Regions from separate parts of the Pseudomonas sp. GW821-FHT11G12 genome, predicted to be linked through region 2. Evidence: predicted binding sites of a transcription regulator. Region 2 holds the regulator's gene; each other region holds the start of a gene.

Region 1 (7,099 bases), on a different contig from region 2:
GTAATGGCTTCGGAAATCTGGATCGGGCGCCCATAGAGGTTGCTCAAGGTACCGAGGCGGCTGTGATCCTTGGAGTTGTCGCCGGGATGAATCACCGCGACCACCACAAAGCCCTTGCGGGCCAGCGACGTGGCGAGGTCGTGTAGCGCCAGTGGCGTGCCGGTATTGCCGTGGGACAGCATCAGCATCGGAAAGCGGCCGAGGGCGACCTTGGTGTCTTCGCCGGCTTCGACCGAGTAACCCTCGAGCAGGCTCATGTGTTCGCGGTCGGTGGAGGGGTAGAACGCGATGGCGCGCATCGGTTGCAGGTCGAGCGGGTCGAGGAACGTCATCTCGTGATAACCGACGCTCCAGCGCGGGTGCTGGCCGGGGGCTGCGTGCACTGAATTCAGGCTGCCGAGCAGGCAAATCAGTAACGTTGCACAAAGACGCATCATGGGATGCCCCACCCTGTTGTTACTCAATCGAAAGATCCGTTGTGTTACGACGCCCGAAACTCCGAGGTTCGGTGATCCGGCGCGGCGTTGCACTCAGACGTTGATCATCAGACTGCATAACCCGGGCCAGATTATGTAACAGTCGGAAACAAAAAACTCCGTATCTGGCCCTTGCAGAACCAGAATACAGAGTTTTTTGGGTATTGCCTGAACGAGAGCTGTTCTTTACGCAAGCCTTACGCAGCGGCGAACAGTTGCTCGCTGATACGGGTGTGAGCCGCGCTCATGGCATTGTTGCGAACTTCTTCGCCGTAGGCCAGGCCTTCGGCACGGACGATTTCGATGTCGGTGATGCCGAGGAAGCCGAACACCAGTTTCAGGTAGTCTTCGTGAGCAACGCCCGAAGCCTGACCGGCGTGAATGCCGCCCGAGGTGGAGACGATCACGACTTTCTTGCCACCGCACAGGCCTTCAGGGCCGGCTTCGGTGTAGCGGAAGGTCTGGCCGGCGACGGCGATGCGGTCGATCCAGGCCTTGAGCTGGGTTGGAACGGTGAAGTTGTACATCGGCGCGGCAACGACGATGGCGTCAGCGGCGATGAATTCGGCCAGGGTGGTGGCGCTCAGCTCGGCTTCGTGCTGTTGTGCGGCGTTGCGCAGTTCAGCGGTGGTGCCGGCGGCGACCAGAGTGGTCGACGAAAAGTGGCTGATGGCGTCTGCAGCCAGGTCGCGATAGGTCACGACAGCAGCTGGCTCAGCGGCTTGCCAGGCTTTGACGACTTCGGTGCTCAGCTGACGGGAAGCGGAGTTGTCGCCCAGAATGCTCGAATCGATGTGCAGCAGTTTCATTTGGAATCTCCTGGAAAGAATCGCCGGTGGCGACGGAATGGAGACAATCCTACCTACGAAACCAATAGCTGATTAGACGGCAACAATGCGATAGTTTGTCCCACTGATAGAACAGTCGGATTTCCCCATGCAAGACCTCAACGATCTCTACTATTTTGCCAAAGTGGTCGAGGCCGGCGGATTTGCCGCTGCCGGCCGTTTGCTGGGCATTCCCAAGTCGCGACTCTCGCGGCGGATCGCCGAACTGGAAGAACGCCTCGGCGCGCGCTTGCTGCAACGCACCACCCGCCAACTGAAGCTGACTGCGGTTGGCGAGCGCTATTTGCGTCATTGTCAGGCGATGCTGCTGGAAGCGGAAATGGCTGATGAGACGGTGGCCAGTATGTCCAGCGAGCCCCGTGGACGTCTGCGGGTTTCGAGCCCGACGGGGCTTGCCCATGAAATGCTGCCGATGGTGATCAGCAACTTCCTGGGCAAGTACCCGCAGGTGCAACTGGAAGTCACCCTGATCAATCGCCGGGTCGATCTGATCACCGAAGGCATCGACGTGGCCCTGCGCGTGCGCGAGCACGGCACCGAAGAGCCGATGCTGGTCACCCGCCGTTTGCGCCAGGCGCAAATGGTGGTCGTGGCAAGCCCATCTTTTATAGAGGGTCTGGAAATCAATCACCCGCAGGATCTGAAAAACCTGCCGGTGCTGGGCGCACTGGAAGCCGATCGCATGGTGCATGTGCGCCTGCTCGATCAGCACGGCAAGAGTTGCGATCTGGCGCTGGAGGCCCGGCTGGGGATCGACGATTTTATCGTGCGCAAGGCCTGCGTGCTGGCCGGCCAGGGTTTCACCCTGCTGCCGATGATGTATTGCGAAGCGGAACTGAACAACGGCACGCTGGTGCAGTTGCTGCCGGAATGGTCATTGCCCGGCGGCTGGTTGCAAGCGGTGTATCCGCACCGGCGAGGAGTGATGCCGGCGGTGCGTGCCTGGATCGATCATCTGGTTGAGTCGTTTAATGCCTGTGGAGAGCGATTGTTATGAAACAAGGAAAGTTGAGCGAAGCGGACGTCGCGGATTTTTGCCTGGCATTGCCCGGCGCTCAAGAAGACTACAAATGGGGCGGCGTGCGGGTGTTTTCGATTGCCGGTAACAAGATGTTCGCCCTGCAGGGGCTGCGCGGTGAGTCGCTGGCGTTCAAGGTCGACAAGGATCTGTTTCTCGGTCATTGCGACCGGCCGGGCATTCACCCGGCGCCGTATCTGGCACGGGCGCAGTGGATCATCATGCACCCGCCCTACCCTTTGGGCGCCGAGGAACTGCGAGGGTTGCTGCAACGTTCCCACCAGTTGGTGGTGAGCAAGCTGCCGAAGAAAACCCAGGTGGGTTTGCTGCTGTAGCCCTAACCCAGCGCCAACAGGTTCGAGCCGAGGAACAACTGATCGATCCAGAACACCTGGTGCAGCGCGACAATCACCCAGAACAGAATCTGAAACGACACCTTGCGCGTCTTGTGCCGGAATACTTGCTGGGCGATCAACGCACCCGGCCAGCCGCCCGCCAGTTCCACGGCGTGCAGGACGTTCTCCGGGGTGCGCCAGGCCTCGGCGCGGGCCTTGCGCTTGTCGGCCCAGTACAGGAAAAACGCCAGCACGCTGACAATTCCGTAGGCCGTCAGCGGTACCAGTGAAATTCCGCGCAGCCACATCGACAGCGAGCCGAACATTGGCAATGCGCAGACGATCAGCAACACCACCAGCTTCAACTTCAGATGCTGAATGTTGCCGCCGGACGGGCCGCGATCCGGACGGCGTGCGCGGGAATCACTCATGCCTTGGCCGCCGCCCAGTCCACCCAGCCGAATTGCCAGGTCGCCAGAATCAACAGGCCGAAAACGATCCGGTACCAGGCGAATGCCGCGTAGCTGTGGCTGGCGATGAACTTCAGCAAGCCGCGAACAGCGATCATGGCGAAAACGAACGCCGTGACAAAACCGATGGCAAACACCGGGAAGTCCGCCGGCACGAACAGCTGGCGGTACTTGTAGCCCGAGTACACGGCCGCACCGACCATGGTCGGCATCGCCAGGAAAAACGAGAACTCGGTGGCGGTCTTGCGTGACAGGCCGAACAACAGGCCGCCGATGATGGTCGAGCCGGAGCGCGAGGTGCCCGGGATCATCGCCAGGCATTGGGCAAAGCCGACCTTCAGTGCATCTTTCCAGGTGATCTCGTCCACGGTTTCGGCGTGCACTTCATGCTGCCGACGCTCGGCCCACAACATGATGATGCCGCCCACCACCAGCGCCGTCGCCACGGTGACCGGGTTGAACAGGTACTTGTGAATCAGATCGGCAAAGATCACGCCCAGCACCACGGCGGGCAGGAAGGCGATCAGCAGGTTGGCGGTAAAGCGTCGCGCACTCGGCTGAGTCGGCAAACCGATGACCACGTCGAGAATCTTGCGGCGAAACTCCCAGACCACCGCGAGAATCGCGCCGAGCTGGATGATGATGTTGAACGCCATGGCGCGTTCGCCACCGAAGTTCAGCAGGTCGGCGACAATGATCTGGTGTCCGGTACTGGAAATGGGCAAAAACTCCGTCAGCCCTTCTACAACTCCAAGAATCAGTGCCTGCAAGGCGGTCCAAAGATCCATCAATCCCCCAAAGAGCGATGCTCAGCGGCATGCCCCGATAGTATTTTTTTACGTTCACTGCGTTCAGCGTAGCTGTTTGTTGCTGTACCGATTCCGCGCGCAAAGGATCCACACGAAACAGTCAAAATTCCGTGAAATGGCAACTTGGGTTCAGGTTTTCACGCGCGGGGCCGAAATCCTATCAGACAAGCCGTAATAGCGCTGCCGCGTTCTACGACTTGGGTCGCGTATGCCCGGCCATGGAAACGTGGTTGGATGCTGGCGGTGATTTATTACAAGAAAAAGAAATCGGAGTGACAGCGTTATGAACAGCTTGCGCAGTGTGTCGATCAGCCGACGCTTGTGGCTCATCTTGATTGTGGCGGTGGTCATGCTGCTGACCCTGGGCCTGTTGATGCTCAAGCAGATCCACGATGACCTGTATCACGCCAAGGCCCAGAAAACCCAGCATGTGGTGCAGACCGCCAGCGGTTTGCTGACCTATTACCAGGGCCTGGAAGCGGCCGGAACCCTGACCCGCGACGCCGCCCAGAAGCAGGCACTGACCGCGATTCGCGGCCTGCGCTACGACCAGAACGATTACTTCTGGATCAACGACCTCACGCCCGTGATGGTCATGCACCCGACCAATCCCAAGCTTGAAGGCCAGAACCTCTCGGCGATCCGCGATCCGGACGGTTTTGCGGTGTTCAACGAAATGGTTGCCATCGCCAAATCCAAGGGCGCCGGCATGGTCGACTACCGTTGGCCGAAACCCGGTGCCAGTGAACCGGTGGCCAAGACCTCCTACGTGAAACTGTTCGAGCCATGGGGCTGGGTACTGGGTTCCGGCGTGTACGTCGACGATGTACAGGCCGAGTTTCAGGGCCAGGTCATCAAGGCTTCCGTCGTCGGCCTGGTGATCGCACTGATCATGGGCGTGCTGGTGATCCTGATTGCCCGCAGCATCGTCCGCCCGTTGCAGGAAACCGTGAACGCCATGGCCAACATCGCCAGCGGCGAAAGCGACCTGACCCGCAGCCTCGACATCCACGGTCAGGACGAAGTCACGCAGTTGGCGCATCACTTCAATGCCTTCACCGCCAAGCTGCGCCGGGTGATCGGCGATTTGCAGGTGTCGGCCAGTGCGCTGGGCCAGTCCTCCACTGAACTGGGCAATGACGCAAGTCAGGCCCAGCAGCGCAGCCAGCAACAGTCGCAGCAGATGGAACTGGTGGCGACCGCCATCAACGAAGTCACTTACGGCGTGCAGGATGTGGCGAAGAACGCCGAGCATGCCGCCAACGAAATGCGTGATGCCGAGGCGCAGGCGCAACAGGGCCAGATCAACATCGACGGCAGCCTGCAACAGATCGACAAACTGTCCGGCACCATCGATCAGGCGGTCGAAGTCATTCGTACTTTGGCGACCGAAAGCACGCAGATCGGCAGCGTTCTGGAGGTAATCCGCTCGATTGCCGAACAGACCAACCTGCTGGCGCTCAATGCCGCCATCGAAGCCGCCCGTGCCGGCGAACAGGGGCGTGGTTTTGCGGTGGTGGCCGATGAGGTCCGCCTGCTGGCGCAACGCACGCAGAACTCCACGGCGGAAATCCAGTCGATGATCGAGCGTCTGCAAAACCATTCCGAAGCCGCCGTGAAAGTGATCGGTGACAGCAGCAAGGCTTCACAACTGACCATCGAGCAGGCCGGACTGGCCGGTGCGAGCCTGAATGCCATCGGCCAGGCGCTGCGCAACCTCAACGGCCTGAACGCTTCGATCGCTAGTGCGACCCTGCAACAGGCGCACGTGGTCGAGGACATCAACCAGAACGTCACCCAGGCCGCCGGCCTGTCCCACAGCACCGCAATGGCCGCTGAGCAGTCGAGTGCCGCCAGTGTGCGGCTGGGCCAGTTGAGCGAGCAGTTGAACGGATTGCTGCGCCAGTTCCGCGTCTGACGTTGTTGCCCTGTGGGAGGCTCACTCCCACAGGTTTTTGGGTACAATCCGCCCCCTCTTTTACTCCCTCCAAGGATCTTGCATGTCCGGGCTCGAACTGTTTGCCGCCGCCCTCGGTGTGATCGCCGTCTGGCTGACGGTCAAACAGAATCCCTGGTGCTGGCCGATCGGGCTGGTCATGGTGCTGCTCTACAGTTGGGTCTTCTTCGAGGTGAAGCTGTATTCGGACATGTTGCTGCAGGTGGTTTACGCCGCCCTGCAAGTCTACGGCTGGTGGCAATGGACCCGGGCCGGGACGATGCATGACGGCCGTCAGGTCAGCCGGCTCGACACGCCTTCAATCCTCAAAGGGCTGGCCATCGGCAGCGTCGGCAGTCTGCTGCTGGGCGCCGCCATGGCGCACTGGACCGATGCCGCGCAACCCTGGCTCGACGCCGCACTGACCGGTTTCAGCCTCGTCGCGCAATTCTGGATGGCTCACAAGCGCCTGCAATGCTGGGCATTGTGGTTCGTGCTGGATGTGATCTTCGTCGGCCTGTTCCTTTATAAGGCGCTTTACCTCACCGCAGCGTTGTACGCCTTGTTCACCCTGATCGCGGTGCTGGGCTGGCGGGAATGGCGCGCCGATCCGGCGTTGCGCACATGAAAGTCGTCGTCCTCACCGGGCCGGAGTCCAGCGGCAAGAGCTGGCTGGCGGCCGGTCTTCAGCAACAGTTCGGCGGCCTGCGGGTGGACGAGTACGTGCGCTGGTTCATCGAGCAGAACCCACGGGACACCTGCCTCGCCGATATCCCCGAGATCGCTCGCGGCCAGTTGCAATGGGAAGACGACGCACGAGCGCAACAACCGCCGCTGCTGATCCTCGACACGCACCTGTTGAGCAACATGTTGTGGAGCCAGACGCTGTTCGGTGACTGCCCGGCCTGGCTGGAAACGGAGCTTTTGGCCCGCCATTACGACCTGCACCTGTTGCTCTCCCCGGAGCAGATCGACTGGACTGACGATGGCCAACGCTGCCAGCCGCAACTGAGTGAACGACTGGCGTTCTACAACGCCACAAAGGCCTGGCTGGAGCAGCATCGCCAACCGGTCCGGATCATTCAGGGCGACTGGGCCGCACGGCAGATCCAAGCTTTCGACGCCGTGCGAAACCTGCTGCAAGGCTGACCCCGTTTCCCGGGTCGGTTTCCCCTGCTTTGGGGCTAAAGTGTCCGATCCTGAAACA
Region 2 (7,099 bases):
GCGTTTCGGCGCTGCCGACGAAGTGCTGGCCGCCGGAGCGCGAGCCGGTGCAGGCGCAGGTGCCGGACGAGCCGGAGCACTGTGGCTGCCAAAGCTCGACGGCGCCGCTGCCGGAGTCGGCGCAGGCGCAGCGGCAGGCGCCGGCGCACTGTAGGCACTGAAACGACGGTTACTGCGCGAGATGCTGTGCACCTTCTCGCACAGCAGTTGCTTGACCTTCTCCGGATTGCGGGAGATGTCTTCGAAATTCTTCGGCAGGAAATCCACCGCACCGGCATCCAGCGCATCCAGGGTTACCCGGGCGCCTTCATGGGTCAGCGAGGAGAACATCAACACCGGGGTCGGGCAGCGCTGCATGATGTGCCGCACTGCCGTGATGCCGTCCATCATCGGCATCTCGTAGTCCATGGTGATCACGTCCGGCTTGAGGGCCAGGGCCTGATCGATCGCCTCTTTACCGTTGGTTGCCGTACCGACAACCTGGATGCTCGGATCCGCTGAAAGAATTTCCGAGACGCGGCGGCGGAAAAAACCCGAATCGTCCACCACCAGGACTTTGACTGCCATAAACACTCCATTAGGTGCTGCGGGACGTTGTCGCCCCGCCGCCCCGGATTCAAATACGCCGTGCGGCGTAACGCTTGAGCATGCTTGGAACATCGAGAATCAGCGCAATGCGGCCGTCACCGGTAATGGTGGCGCCGGACATGCCCGGGGTTCCCTGCAGCATTTTGCCCAATGGCTTGATGACCACTTCTTCCTGGCCGACCAGTTGATCGACGACGAAGCCGATCCGCTGAGTGCCCACCGAAAGGATCACCACATGGCCTTCACGCTGCTCTTCGTGAGCCGCGGAGCTGACCAGCCAGCGCTTGAGGTAGAACAATGGCAGCGCCTTGTCCCGCACGATCACCACTTCCTGGCCGTCCACCACGTTGGTGGTCGACAGGTCGAGGTGGAAGATTTCGTTGACGTTCACCAGCGGGAACGCGAACGCCTGGTTGCCGAGCATCACCATCAGGGTCGGCATGATCGCGAGCGTCAGCGGCACCTTGATGACGATTTTCGAGCCGGCGCCCTTGGTCGAGTAGATGTTGATCGAACCGTTGAGCTGGGAAATCTTGGTCTTCACCACGTCCATGCCGACACCACGGCCGGACACGTCGGAGATCTCGGTCTTGGTCGAGAAACCCGGGGCGAAAATCAGGTTGTAGCACTCGGTGTCGCTCAGGCGATCGGCGGCATCCTTGTCCATCACACCGCGTTTCACGGCGATGGCACGCAGGACGTTCGGGTCCATGCCTTTGCCGTCATCGGAAATCGACAGCAGGATATGGTCGCCTTCCTGCTCGGCGGCCAGGATCACCTTGCCGCCACGGGCCTTGCCCGAGGCTTCGCGCTCTTCCGGCGACTCGATACCGTGGTCGACCGCGTTGCGCACCAAGTGGACCAGCGGGTCGGCCAGAGCCTCGACGAGGTTCTTGTCGAGGTCGGTCTCTTCGCCCACCAGTTCCAGGTTGATCTCTTTCTTGAGCTGACGCGCCAGATCGCGAACCAGACGCGGGAAGCGGCCGAAGACTTTCTTGATCGGCTGCATCCGGGTCTTCATTACCGCGGTCTGCAAGTCGGCGGTGACCACGTCGAGGTTCGACACGGCCTTCTGCATCGATTCGTCGCCGCTGTTCAGGCCCAGGCGCACCAGACGGTTACGCACCAGTACCAGCTCGCCGACCATGTTCATGATTTCGTCGAGACGTGCGGTGTCCACACGAACGGTGGTTTCGGCTTCGCTCGCCGGTTTTTCCGGTGGCGGAGTCGCCGGCGCACGGGCCGGAGCCGGTGCAGCAGCGGCGGCTGGCTTGGCCGGTTCGGCTTTAGGCTCAGGCGCTTTTGCAGCAGGTTTTGCCGCAGCGGCCGGGGCCTTGGCGGCAGGTGCTGCAACAGCAGAAGCATTGCCGGCCGTCACCACGGCACCGGTGGCGACGTCAGTGAACTTGCCTTTGCCATGCAGATCGTCGAGCAGCGATTCGAACTCATGGTCGCTGATCAGATCGCTACCGGCCGCAGCCGCTGCCGGAGCAGCAGATGCAGGCACCGACGCAATCGCCGATTCCAGCGCATCGACGGCAAAGTTGCCCTTGCCGTGCAACTGATCGAGCAAGGCTTCGAATTCGTCGTCGGTGATGTCGGAGCTGTCGCCCGCCGCCGGAGCAGCCGGTGCAGCGGCTGTCGGTGCCACGGCGTCGGCCGCGAACTGGCCCTTGCCGTGCAACTGGTCGAGCAGCGACTCGAATTCGGCGTCGGTGATTTCATCACTGGCTGCCTCATCGGAAGCAGGCGCAGCGGCAGCCGCCGGGGCTTCAGCTTCGGCCTTGACGGCGTTCAGCGAGTCCAGCAACTGTTCAAATTCGTTATCGGTGATATCGCCCGAATCGCCTTCGACGACCAGTTCTTCGATCATCTCGGCAACAGGCGAAGCCGGGGCTTCATCCGCCGATTGCGGTTCAGCCAGACGCGCCAGGGCGGCCAGCAGTTCCGGGGTTGCGGCAGTAATCGGGCTGCGATCGCGGACTTCGCTGAACATGCTGTTCACCGCGTCCAGCGCTTCGAGCACCACGTCCATCAGTTCTGCATCTACGCGACGCTCACCCTTGCGCAGGATGTCGAACACGTTTTCGGCGATGTGACAGCACTCCACCAGCTCATTGAGCTGAAGGAAGCCGGCGCCCCCTTTTACAGTGTGGAAACCGCGAAAAATTGCGTTGAGCAGATCTGCGTCATCCGGACGGCTTTCCAGCTCGACCAGTTGTTCGGACAGTTGCTCAAGAATCTCGCCGGCCTCAACCAGGAAATCCTGAAGGATCTCTTCATCGGCGCCGAAGCTCATTAGGGGGTGCTCCTACAGGTCTAAAAACCCAAAAAACCTATAATTCCAAAACTCTAGAATCCAAGGCTGGATAACAAATCGTCCACATCGTCCTGACCGGACACAACGTCTTCTCGTTTATCGGCATGAATCTGCGGACCTTCACCCTGCGAGAGATGTTTTTGTGGATCTTTTTCAGCGAGCATCGCCGCACGGTCATGTTCGATGCCCGCAAAGCGGTCCACCTGACTGGCCATGAGCACGAGTTTGAGCAGATTGCTTTCGACTTCGGTGACCAACTGGGTCACGCGCTTGATCACCTGACCTGTGAGGTCCTGGTAATCCTGGGCCAGCAGAATGTCGTTGAGGTTGCTCGACACCGCGCGGTTGTCCGCGCTGCTGCGTGCCAGAAAACCGTCGACCCGACGCGCCAGCTCGCGGAACTCTTCAGCCCCGACTTCACGGCGCATGAAACGTCCCCAGTCGGCACTCAACGCCTGGGCTTCGTCAGCCAGGCCATTGACCACCGGCGTGGCGCTTTCCACCAGGTCCATGGTGCGGTTGGCCGCCGCTTCAGTCAGCTTGACCACATAGCCCAGACGCTCGGTCGCATCAGTGATCTGCGATACTTCCTCGGCCTGCGGCATATGCGGGTCGATCTGGAAGTTGACGATTGCACTGTGCAGTTCGCGCGTGAGCTTGCCCACTTCCTGGTACAGGCCACGGTCACGGGTCTGATTGAGCTCATGGATCAGTTGCACAGCGTCGCCGAACCTGCCTTTTTCAAGGCTTTCGACCAGTTCGACCGCGTGTTTTTTCAGAGTCGACTCGAAGTCGCCCTGTGAAGATTCGTTATGCTCCATAGCTCCCCCGCGCGTCATCAGCCGATGCGTTCGAAAATCTTCTCGATTTTTTCTTTCAGCGCCTGAGCCGTGAAAGGTTTGACCACGTAGCCGTTAACGCCGGCCTGGGCCGCTTCGATGATCTGCTCGCGCTTGGCTTCAGCGGTCACCATCAGCACTGGCAGGTGCTTGAGTTTTTCATCGGCGCGCACGTGACGCAGCAGGTCGATACCGGTCATGCCAGGCATGTTCCAGTCGGTCACCAGAAAGTCGATGCTGCCGCTGTTGAGCACCGGAATGGCAGTGGTGCCATCGTCGGCTTCAACGGTGTTGGTGAACCCAAGGTCACGCAACAGGTTCTTGATGATCCGCCGCATCGTTGAGAAGTCATCAACGATGAGGATTTTCATGTCTTTGTTCAATTCGACCTCCAAGCAGTCTTAAACGCGCCCAGCACCTGGACGCGCCATTTCAATCAATCCGGCAAAGCACTCGATGACTGTCTGGAGCACAACAGAGCAAGACCGGTGCCGTTCACCACCGCACCAGCCTCGTTCGCAGCGTCCCCACACTGCCTTCAGCGCGCTCGCCACTCCCCCAAACGCCCCCGCAAGCGGGCCGCGCACTGGCTGTGTAACTGGCTGACCCGCGATTCACTGACGCCAAGGACTTCACCGATTTCCTTGAGGTTCAGCTCTTCGTCGTAGTACAGCGCCAACACCAGTCGCTCACGCTCCGGCAAATTGGCAATCGCGTCCGCCAACGCAGCCTGGAAGCGCTCATCTTCCAGATCGCGCGACGGCTCAAGATGAGCACTTGCGCCATCCTCGTGCAGCCCTTCGTGTTCGCCGTCCTGCAACAGGTCGTCGAAACTGAACAGTCGGCTGCCCAGGGTGTCGTTCAAAATCCCGTAGTAATCGTCGAGACTCAATTGGAGTTCGGCCGCAACCTCGTGATCTTTAGCGTCACGGCCGGTTTTAGCTTCAATCGAGCGAATCGCGTCGCTGACCATACGGGTGTTGCGGTGAACCGAGCGCGGTGCCCAGTCCCCCTTGCGTACTTCATCGAGCATGGCGCCGCGGATCCGGATGCCCGCGTACGTTTCGAAACTGGCGCCTTTGCTGGCGTCGTATTTGGTCGAGACTTCGAGCAGGCCGATCATCCCGGCCTGGATCAGGTCTTCGACCTGCACACTGGCCGGCAATCGCGCCAGCAAGTGGTAAGCAATGCGTTTGACCAGTGGCGCGTAACGCTCGATCAGCTCGTACTGCGCGTCACGTGCCGACTTCTTGTAGAAATTCATACCGCTGGCGGTCATAGCACAGGTCCTGCCGTTTGCTGCACGAGGCGCTCGACGAAAAATTCGAGGTGGCCGCGCGGATTGGCGGGCAGCGGCCAGGTGTCGACCTTTTGCGCGATCGCCTTGAACGCCAGTGCGCACTTGGAACGCGGGAAGGCTTCATAGACCGCACGCTGCTTCTGCACCGCCTTGCGCACGCTTTCGTCGTAAGGCACCGCACCGACGTATTGTAGGGCGACGTCGAGGAAGCGATCCGTGACCTTGGTCAACTTGGCGAACAGATTGCGACCTTCCTGCGGGCTCTGGGCCATGTTGGCCAGGACGCGGAAGCGGTTCATGCCGTAATCGCGGTTGAGCAGTTTGATCAGCGCGTAGGCGTCGGTGATCGAGGTCGGCTCGTCGCAGACCACCAGCAACACTTCTTGCGCAGCGCGAACAAAACTGACTACCGAGTCACCAATACCCGCAGCGGTGTCGATCACCAGTACGTCGAGATTGTCGCCGATGTCGCTGAACGCCTGAATCAGACCGGCATGCTGGGCCGGGCTCAGGTGAACCATGCTCTGCGTGCCGGAAGCGGCCGGCACGATGCGGATCCCGCCGGGGCCTTGCAACAGCACGTCGCGCAGCTCGCAGCGGCCCTCGATCACATCGGCCAGGGTACGTTTGGGCGTGAGGCCCAGCAGAACGTCGACGTTCGCCAGACCCAGGTCGGCGTCCAGCAGCATGACCCGACGGCCAAGCTCTGCCAGCGCCAGGGACAAGTTCACTGACACGTTAGTCTTGCCGACGCCACCTTTGCCGCCGGTCACCGCGATCACCTGTACGGGATGCATGCTGCCCATGTTATTTCTTTACCTTGTCTTGCATAGACGGAGGCCACATTACTGGCTGCGCGTTCACAACCGGAACAATGCATGGCAGACCATCGATGTAGGTACAAAAACTGTTCATTACCTCAGCCAACCTGCTTGGTGGGACTGTGGTAGATATCAGCGAACATGTCAGCCATGGCTTCTTCGCTGGGTTCTTCCTGCATTTGCACACTGACGGCGCGGCTGACCAATTGATGACGGCGCGGCAGATGCAGATCATCCGGAATCCGTGGGCCGTCGGTCAGGTAGGCGACCGGCAGTTCATGACTGATCGCCAGGCTCAGCACTTCGCCAAGGCTGGCCGTCTCATCCAGTTTAGTCAGGATGCACCCGGCGAGCCCGCAACGCTTGTAACTGTGATAAGCGGCGGTTAGAACCTGTTTCTGGCTGGTGGTTGCCAGTACCAGATAATTTTTCGACCGAATGCCACGACCGGCCAGGCTTTCCAGCTGCATGCGCAGTGCCGGATCGCTGGCCTGCAGGCCGGCGGTATCGATCAGCACCACGCGTTTGCGCAGCAGTGGATCCAGCGCCTGCACCAGGGACTGGCCCGGGTCGACGTGGGTCACCGACACATTGAGGATCCGGCCCAGGGTTTTCAACTGTTCCTGAGCACCGATGCGGAAGCTGTCCATGCTCACCAGCGCAATGTTCTGCGCGCCGTACTTGAGCACGTAACGGGCGGCCAGTTTGGCCAGGGTGGTGGTCTTGCCCATGCCGGCAGGACCGACCATGGCAATGATCCCGCCCTCTTCCAGCGGCTCGACTTCCGGGGTGGCGATCATCCGCGCCAGGTGCGCCAGCAACATGCGCCAGGCCTGACGAGGTTCTTCGATATCGCTGGTCAGCACCAGCAGGTCGCGGGACAACGGGCCGGACAAGCCGATGCGTTGCAGACGACGATAAAGGTTCGCCTGAGCCGGACGGCTGCCTTGCAGCTGATTCCAGGCCAGAGTGCCGAGCTGCACTTCCATCAGCTCGCGCAGACTGTTGAGTTCGAAACGCATCGAATCCAGCGCACGCGGATCAACGCCAGCGGCAGCCGGCGCAGGTGCCGGAGCTGGACGCGCCGGAGCAGCGTAAGTCGGTTCTGTCAGAGGCTCGGCAGCCGTCAGCGGCAGGCCGGCGGTCAATGGCAGACCGGAGAACAACTGGCGATTGGTGTTGCCGTCGGCCTCACCACGCATGCTCAACTCGGCCTGGGCGGTGACGATGC
Region 3 (7,099 bases), on a different contig from region 2:
CGCCGCGATGAGTTGCTGGCTTCCGATGCCGATCCGCTGGAGCGCATTTACTGGCTGCTGGAAGATGCGAAACGCTACGGCACCCTGCCCTTCGCCGGTCTGGCGCGCGCCGGCTTCGTCGCCGTGCAGATGCTCAGGTCGCTGGTGACCGTGGGTGTGTTTTCGCAGGCAGACTACGATGCGTTCATGGCCGGTGTTTCCACCGTCAGCGGGCAATTGGCACGCGACCGGGCGACGCTCGACAAGACGACTTTCCTGGCGCGTTACGGGCATCTGCGACCGGGCACCTACGACATCCTTTCACCCCGCTACGATGAAGCGCCGGAGCTTTATTTCGACTGGACTCAACGTCCAGCCGCTCCGGAACCGCTTCAACCGTTTTCGCTGACGCTGCCACAGATGCGCGAGATCGTGAAACTGCTCGAAGCCCATGGCTTGCAGCCCGATCCGGTCGGTTTGCTGGACTTCCTGCAAAACGGTATCGAACTGCGGGAACTGGCCAAGTTTCACTTCACCCGCAATCTCTCCGACGCGCTGGCGTTGATTGCGCAAGTCGGTGCCGAGCACGGCATCGGTCGCGAAGACCTGGCCTATTGCGATATCCGCGCCTTCACCGAATTGCACGTGGCGGCAGCGGATCCGAAAGAGGTGCTGCTGCGCAGCATCGAACAGGGCAAGGCGCGCTATGCCGAGACGCTCAAGGTCTCCCTGCCGCCGGTGATCACCCGACCGGAAGATGTCTGGAGTTTCGAGTGGCCGGAAACGGCGCCCAATTTCATCACCCAGAAACGCGTGACCGCGCCGGTTGTGCTGTGCGACGACCGGGACAAACTCGCCGGGGCGATCGTCTGCATTCCCAACGCCGATCCGGGGTTCGACTGGCTGTTCGCCTACCCGATTGCCGGATTGATCACAGCGTGGGGCGGTGCCAATTCGCACATGGCGATCCGTGCCGGCGAGCTGGGCTTGCCGGCCGTCATTGGTGCGGGGGAAGTGCTTTACCGGCGCTGGTCAACCGCAGATTTCCTGCACCTGGATTGCCCGGGCCGCCGGGTGGAGATGATGACATGAAGGTTGTCGCCGTCAGTCAGCGAGTGGACAGTCATCCGGAACGCGGAGAAACCCGTGATGCGCTGGATCAGCGACTGATCGGTTTCCTTCTGGCAGCCGGTTTTGTCCCGGTGCCAGTGCCCAACGGTTTGCCGCTCGATCACTGGCTGGCGGCTGTCGCGCCACACGCCATTGTGCTGTCGGGGGGCAATGACATCGGTCAGTGCCCGGCCCGCGACCGTACCGAAAGCGAGCTGCTGGATCACGCGCGCGCGCGTCAGTTGCCAGTGCTGGGCATTTGTCGCGGCATGCAGATGCTGGCGCACTGGTCCGGCGGCGGGCTGAAACCGGTCACCGGTCATGTGCGAACCCGGCATCAGTTGTCCGGCCGGATCGTCGCCGAAGTGAACAGCTATCACGGCCTCGCTCTTGCCAGTTGCCCGCAGGGGTTTGAAGTCATGGCGCGCAGCGAAGACGGGGAAATCGAAGCCATCCGCCACCTCCAGCTGCCGTGGGAAGGCTGGATGTGGCACCCGGAACGTGAAGCGGATTTTGCCTTCCACGATCTTCAGCGAATCCGGCAGTTGTTCGGCGAACCCCACTCCTCTCAATAACCCACGGGATAGACGTGTTGTGAAAGCCATTATTCTGGCTGCCGGACGTGGCAGTCGCATGAAAAGCCTCACGGATGAGCGGCCCAAGTGCCTGGTCGAGTTGCGGGGCAAACCCCTGCTCGAATGGCAGTTGGAGTCCCTGCGCGCGGCCGGTATCAGTGAAATCGCCGTGGTCACCGGCTATAAGCGTGAGTTGCTGGCCGACCGTGGCCTGATCGAGTTTCACAACCCGCGCTGGGCGGACACCAACATGGTGTCGTCACTGGCCTGCGCCGAATCGTGGCTGCAGGGGCAGCCGTGCCTCGTGAGTTATTCCGATATTTTCTACAGCCCGGCGGCCGTTCAGTCGTTGATGGCCAACACGGCATCACTGGCGGTGACCTATGACCCCAACTGGCTGGAACTGTGGACGCAACGTTTCGGCGACCCGTTACTGGATGCCGAAACGTTCCGCCTGACCGACGCCGGCACGCTGGCGGAAATCGGCAACAAGCCGCAATCGGTGGACGAAGTTCAGGGCCAATACATGGGACTGCTGCGCTTCACCCCCGAGGGCTGGGCAGAGGTCGTTCGGCTACGAGCCGAACTGACCCCGGAACAACGCGACAAGATGCACATGACCAACACGCTGCAGCGCGTCATCGATGCTGGCCGGGTTCCCGTCGAAGCCGTTGCTTACACGGGAGAATGGGGAGAGGTCGACTCCAGCGAAGACCTCTGCGCGTACCAGTAAGCGGATACGCCCTCTCAGCGGAAGCGGTCGACCTCTTGGCGCAGGTCGGCCGCCAGGCTTTCCAGCTCCTTCGCCGTAATGGCCAGGTTCGACACCACCTCGCGCTGCTCGCTGTTGGCCATCGCGATGCTCTGCAGATTGCTGCTCAACAACGTCGCGGTGCTGCTCTGCTCCTGAGTCGCGGTGGTGATCGCCGCGAACTGCTGACCCGCCGAACGACTCTGCTCATCGATCCGCGCCAGCGCCGACGCGACGTTGGCATTGCGCGACAGGCCTTCCTGCATCAGCACGTTGCCCTGCTCCATGGTGCTGATGGCGTTGCCGGTTTCCTGCTGAATGCTGTGGATCATCCCGGAGATTTCGTCCGTCGCCTGACGCGTGCGCGACGCCAGATTGCGCACTTCGTCAGCCACCACAGCAAAGCCGCGACCCTGTTCACCGGCACGGGCCGCTTCAATCGCAGCGTTGAGTGCCAGCAGGTTGGTCTGTTCGGCAATCGAGGTGATCACGCTGACGATGCCGCCGATTTCCTGGGAGCGCTGACCGAGCGTGTTGATTACAGTCGCCGTGGTGTTCAGCGCACCGGCAATCTGTTCCAGCGAGGACGACGCTTCTTCCATGGAGCTGCGACCGATCTGGGTCTGCTGGGCATTTTCCTGGGCCAGACGCTGGGTGTTGCCCATGTTGTCGGCAATGTTCAGCGAGGTGGCGGAGAACTCTTCAACCGCACCCGCCATGCTGGTGATCTCGCCGGACTGCTGCTCCATGCCTTCATACGCGCCGCCGGACAAACCGGACAGCGCCTGCGCACGGCTGTTGACCTCTTCCGAAGCGCGGCGGATGTGCTCGACCATGGTCGACAGCGCCTGGCTCATCTGGTTGAAGGCACGGGCCAACTGACCGATTTCATCGTTGCTCGAAACGTTCAGGCGCACGCTCAGATCGCCGGCACCCAGGGCTTCCGCCTGACGCACCAGATCACCCAGTGGTTGCAGTTTGCTGCGCAGCAGCCACACCGCCGAACCGACCGCAATCAGCATCGCCAGCAGGCTGCCGATGGCCAACTGGATGCCAACGCTCCAGGTCACTTCGCGGATCTCGGATTTCGGCATGCTCGCCACCACAGACCATGGTCCACCCTCGAACGGTACGGCGATGCTGTAGAAGTCTTCGGACTTGTCGCTCCAGAACCGGCCCTTGCCCGGCGTCTTCGCCAGACCGTTGACCACCGGCACCGCTTGATCCGGCGCCTGCACGCCCGCTGGCGCAACCAGCCATTTATTCTGTTCGTCCAGCAGCGCCAGGGAGCCGCTCTGGCCGATGCGGAAACGCTTGAGGTTGTCGAACTGGGCGTTTTGCGCGTCGGTGTAATCGAAGCCGACGAACAATACCGCGATCACCTTGCCGCTGCTGTCACGCACCGGGGTGTACTGAGTCATGTAGGAGCGATCAAACAGCAGCGCACGGCCGACGTAGCCCTGGCCCGCCATCAACTTTGCGTAGGCCGGGTGAGCGTGATCGAGCAAGGTGCCGATGGCGCGGGTGCCATCCTGTTTGGTCAGCGAGGTGCTGACCCGCACGAAGTCTTCGCCGCTGCGCACGAACAGCGTGGCAACGCCCGCCGTCATCTGCTTGAACTCGTCGACTTCCTTGAAGTTGTTGTTCAACACTTCGCTGCCCAGGTGCAGGCCCGGGGTCTGGGTGCCCGCCACACTGACCGGCTCGCTCGGGTGAATGCTCAGGCCAGCGCTGAAGCGCTTCTCGAACAACCCGCTCAGGCGCTGGGTGCTTTCACGCAGCGTGCCGTGGAAGGTGCTCAACTGGTCGGCGAGCAGACGTGCCTCGCTGGCCAGGTGTTCTTCACGGGTGGCGAGGTTGGCGGTGTCCAGCGAACGCAGGGCGAACACCGTACTGCCACTGATGACAACCGCCAGTATCACGGCGAGCGCGAGGCCCAGCTGCGAGGCGATCCGGGCGCGAGGTTGAGACATGGACAGCTCCTGGCCGAGTCTGCGGATCCTCCCTGATCGCGGCTCGGAAAATTCTAATAATGGGGGTGAAGCCTGGAACCGGCACGACGGTCCCACTTGCACGTATTCGGCGGTAAAACCGAATACTTGAGTACTCAGCGGGGTTATGGCCGAAGGCCGGCATTGTGGCGGCTCGAACGTTTCAGCTCAAGCGCGTGACCGGCGGCAGCACCATGGCGTGGACTTCGCCTTGCAGGAAGTCGCTGAGCCGGCGCAAACGTTCACCTCCCGGACGGGTCTTTGGCCACACCAGGTAATAATTCAGCCCGCTGGCAACCGCCGTCGGCCACGGCAGACTCAAACGCCCTTGCGCGACATCTTCGGCCACCATCAGCAAATCGCCCATCGACACGCCATACCCCCGGGCCGCCGCGATCATCCCCAGTTCCAGGGTATCGAACACTTGCCCGCCCTTGAGCGATACCTGATCCGACAGTCCCATGTGCTCCAGCCAACTGCGCCAGTCGCGGCGATCCGGCGTCGGGTGCAGCAATTCGGCGCTGGCCAGTCGCATCACATCCCAGGGCTGGTCGTGCAAAAGACTCGGGGCGCCGACCGGAATCAGCTCTTCCGGGAACAGCAGGCTGGCCTCCCAGTCCGGCGGAAAATGCCCGTCGCTCAGCAGCACCGCGCAATCGAAAGGTTCGTTGTTGAAGTCCACCGAATCCACGTCCATCCAGGCACTGGTCAGTTGCACTTCATTGCCCGGCTGCAAATGGCGGAAGCGACTGAGCCGCGCCAGCAACCAGCGCATGGTCAGGGTCGACGGGGCCTTCATGCGCAGGATGTCATCTTCGGCGCGTAAGGTATTGCAGGCTCGCTCCAGCGCGGCGAACCCCTCGCGGATGCCCGGCAGCAGCAAGCGCGCCGATTCGGTCAGTTGCAAATTGCGTCCGCTGCGATGGAACAGCCGACAGGCGAAGTGCTCTTCGAGCGTGCGGATATGCCGGCTGACCGCACTCTGAGTGATCGACAGTTCTTCGGCAGCGCGAGTGAACGAACTGTGGCGTGCCGCCGCTTCGAATGCGCGCAGGGCATACAAGGGTGGAAGGCGACGGGACATGTACAGCGCTCCAATGGCGGGATTGCGCCAACTTAGCAGAATTGCTCCTGGATGAGTTTTAATCATGCCACCCATCCTTTTTATCCCTTTGTGCAAGCCGCGCCAAACCCTGAGAATCGACGGTCTCTTGCTCCCTCTTTATACGGATGTGAACACCATGCAGCGTCCTGTGCGTACCGAACTCTGGGCCATCCTGCGGCTGGCGGGGCCGTTGATTGCCTCGCAGTTGGCACACATGCTGATGGTGCTGACCGACACCCTGATGATGGCCCGCCTCAGCCCCGAAGCGCTGGCCGGTGGCGGTCTGGGCGCCGCGAGCTATTCGTTCGTGTCGATCTTCTGCATCGGCGTGATCGCGGCGGTCGGCACCCTGGTGGCAATCCGTCAGGGCGCCGGCGACATCATTGGCGCCGCCAAGCTGACCCAGGCCGGGTTGTGGCTGGCGTGGCTGATGGCGCTCGGTGCCGGGCTGCTGCTGTGGAATCTGAAACCGGTGCTGTTGCTGTTCGGCCAGACCGAGACCAACGTCAACGCGGCCGGACAGTTTCTGATCGCGCTGCCGTTTGCCCTGCCCGGCTACCTGAGTTTCATGGCCCTGCGCGGTTTCACCAGCGCCATCGGCCGGGCGACGCCGGTGATGGTCATCAGCCTCGCCGGCACCGTGGCCAACTTCCTGCTCAATTACGCGTTGATCACCGGCATGTTCGGCCTGCCGAAACTGGGGCTGACGGGGATCGGTCTGGTTACCGCGATTGTGGCCAACTGCATGGCGCTGGGGCTGGCGTGGCATATCCGTCGGCATCCGGCCTACGACGCTTACCCGCTACGCGAGGGCCTGTCGCGGCCGAACCGGCAGTACCTGAAAGAATTGTGGCGCCTGGGCCTGCCGATTGGCGGCACCTACGCGGTGGAAGTCGGGCTGTTCGCCTTCGCGGCGCTGTGCATGGGCACCATGGGCAGCACCCAACTGGCGGCGCACCAGATTGCCCTGCAAATCGTCTCGGTGGCGTTCATGGTGCCGGCGGGAATGTCCTACGCGATCACCATGCGCGTCGGCCAGCATTACGGCGCCGGGCAATTGAACGATGCGCGAATGTCCGGGCGAGTCGGAATCGTCTTCGGTGCAGTGGTGATGCTGGGGTTTGCGATGGTGTTCTGGCTGTTGCCGAACCAGTTGGTCGGTTTGTTCCTCGACCATAACGACCCGGCGTTTGCCGAGGTGATTCGGCTGGCCGTGAGCCTGCTGGCGGTGGCGGCGTGGTTCGAGCTGTTCGACGGCACGCAGACCATTGCCATGGGTTGTATTCGTGGGCTGAAGGATGCCAAAACCACGTTTCTGGTCGGACTCGGTTGCTACTGGCTGATCGGCGCGCCGGCGGCGTGGCTGATGGCGTTCCATCTGCATTGGGGGCCAACTGGCGTCTGGTGGGGACTGGCGCTGGGGCTGGCCTGCGCGGCGATCAGCCTGACGCTGGCGTTCGAATGGAAGATGAAGCGGATGATTCGTCTGGAGCCCGCACCCTCGAAGCCGTTCGCCGTCGCCCAGCCTGAATAGGTGTTTCCCTGTGGGAGCAGGCTTGCTCCCACAGGGTTCTGTGGTTAAACCACG

The links. Region 2 encodes FliA, which starts transcription of late flagellar genes. Its sites were predicted from a motif close to CTAAAGTTTNNNNNNNNNNNGCCGNTAA; they were not measured.
Region 1: the regulator FliA is predicted to act here: its motif matches at 4,085-4,112, upstream of AC1RR7_RS06345 (methyl-accepting chemotaxis protein).
Region 3: the regulator FliA is predicted to act here: its motif matches at 4,492-4,519, upstream of AC1RR7_RS09340 (methyl-accepting chemotaxis protein).

Annotation. Positions count from the first base shown of each region.
Region 1 covers NZ_JBXARH010000001.1:1,425,409-1,432,507, forward strand. The annotation lists gene AC1RR7_RS06315 (alpha/beta hydrolase family protein) at 1-437, opposite strand, end outside; gene AC1RR7_RS06320 (FMN-dependent NADH-azoreductase) at 674-1,285, opposite strand; gene AC1RR7_RS06325 (LysR substrate-binding domain-containing protein) at 1,413-2,321, shown strand; gene AC1RR7_RS06330 (MmcQ/YjbR family DNA-binding protein) at 2,318-2,677, shown strand; gene AC1RR7_RS06335 (DUF1294 domain-containing protein) at 2,680-3,108, opposite strand; gene AC1RR7_RS06340 (undecaprenyl-diphosphate phosphatase) at 3,105-3,935, opposite strand; gene AC1RR7_RS06345 (methyl-accepting chemotaxis protein) at 4,240-5,874, shown strand; gene pnuC (nicotinamide riboside transporter PnuC) at 5,957-6,520, shown strand; gene AC1RR7_RS06355 (AAA family ATPase) at 6,517-7,041, shown strand.
Region 2 covers NZ_JBXARH010000012.1:107,872-114,970, reverse strand. The annotation lists gene AC1RR7_RS27920 (protein-glutamate methylesterase/protein-glutamine glutaminase) at 1-567, opposite strand, end outside; gene AC1RR7_RS27915 (chemotaxis protein CheA) at 617-2,887, opposite strand; gene AC1RR7_RS27910 (protein phosphatase CheZ) at 2,941-3,729, opposite strand; gene AC1RR7_RS27905 (chemotaxis response regulator CheY) at 3,747-4,118, opposite strand; gene fliA (RNA polymerase sigma factor FliA) at 4,286-5,026, opposite strand; gene fleN (flagellar synthesis regulator FleN) at 5,023-5,853, opposite strand; gene flhF (flagellar biosynthesis GTPase FlhF) at 5,967-7,099, opposite strand, start outside.
Region 3 covers NZ_JBXARH010000002.1:356,787-363,885, reverse strand. The annotation lists gene AC1RR7_RS09355 (PEP-utilizing enzyme) at 1-1,071, shown strand, start outside; gene AC1RR7_RS09350 (gamma-glutamyl-gamma-aminobutyrate hydrolase family protein) at 1,068-1,664, shown strand; gene AC1RR7_RS09345 (phosphocholine cytidylyltransferase family protein) at 1,684-2,397, shown strand; gene AC1RR7_RS09340 (methyl-accepting chemotaxis protein) at 2,412-4,388, opposite strand; gene AC1RR7_RS09335 (LysR substrate-binding domain-containing protein) at 4,570-5,490, opposite strand; gene AC1RR7_RS09330 (NorM family multidrug efflux MATE transporter) at 5,648-7,045, shown strand; gene AC1RR7_RS09325 (putative bifunctional diguanylate cyclase/phosphodiesterase) at 7,090-7,099, opposite strand, start outside.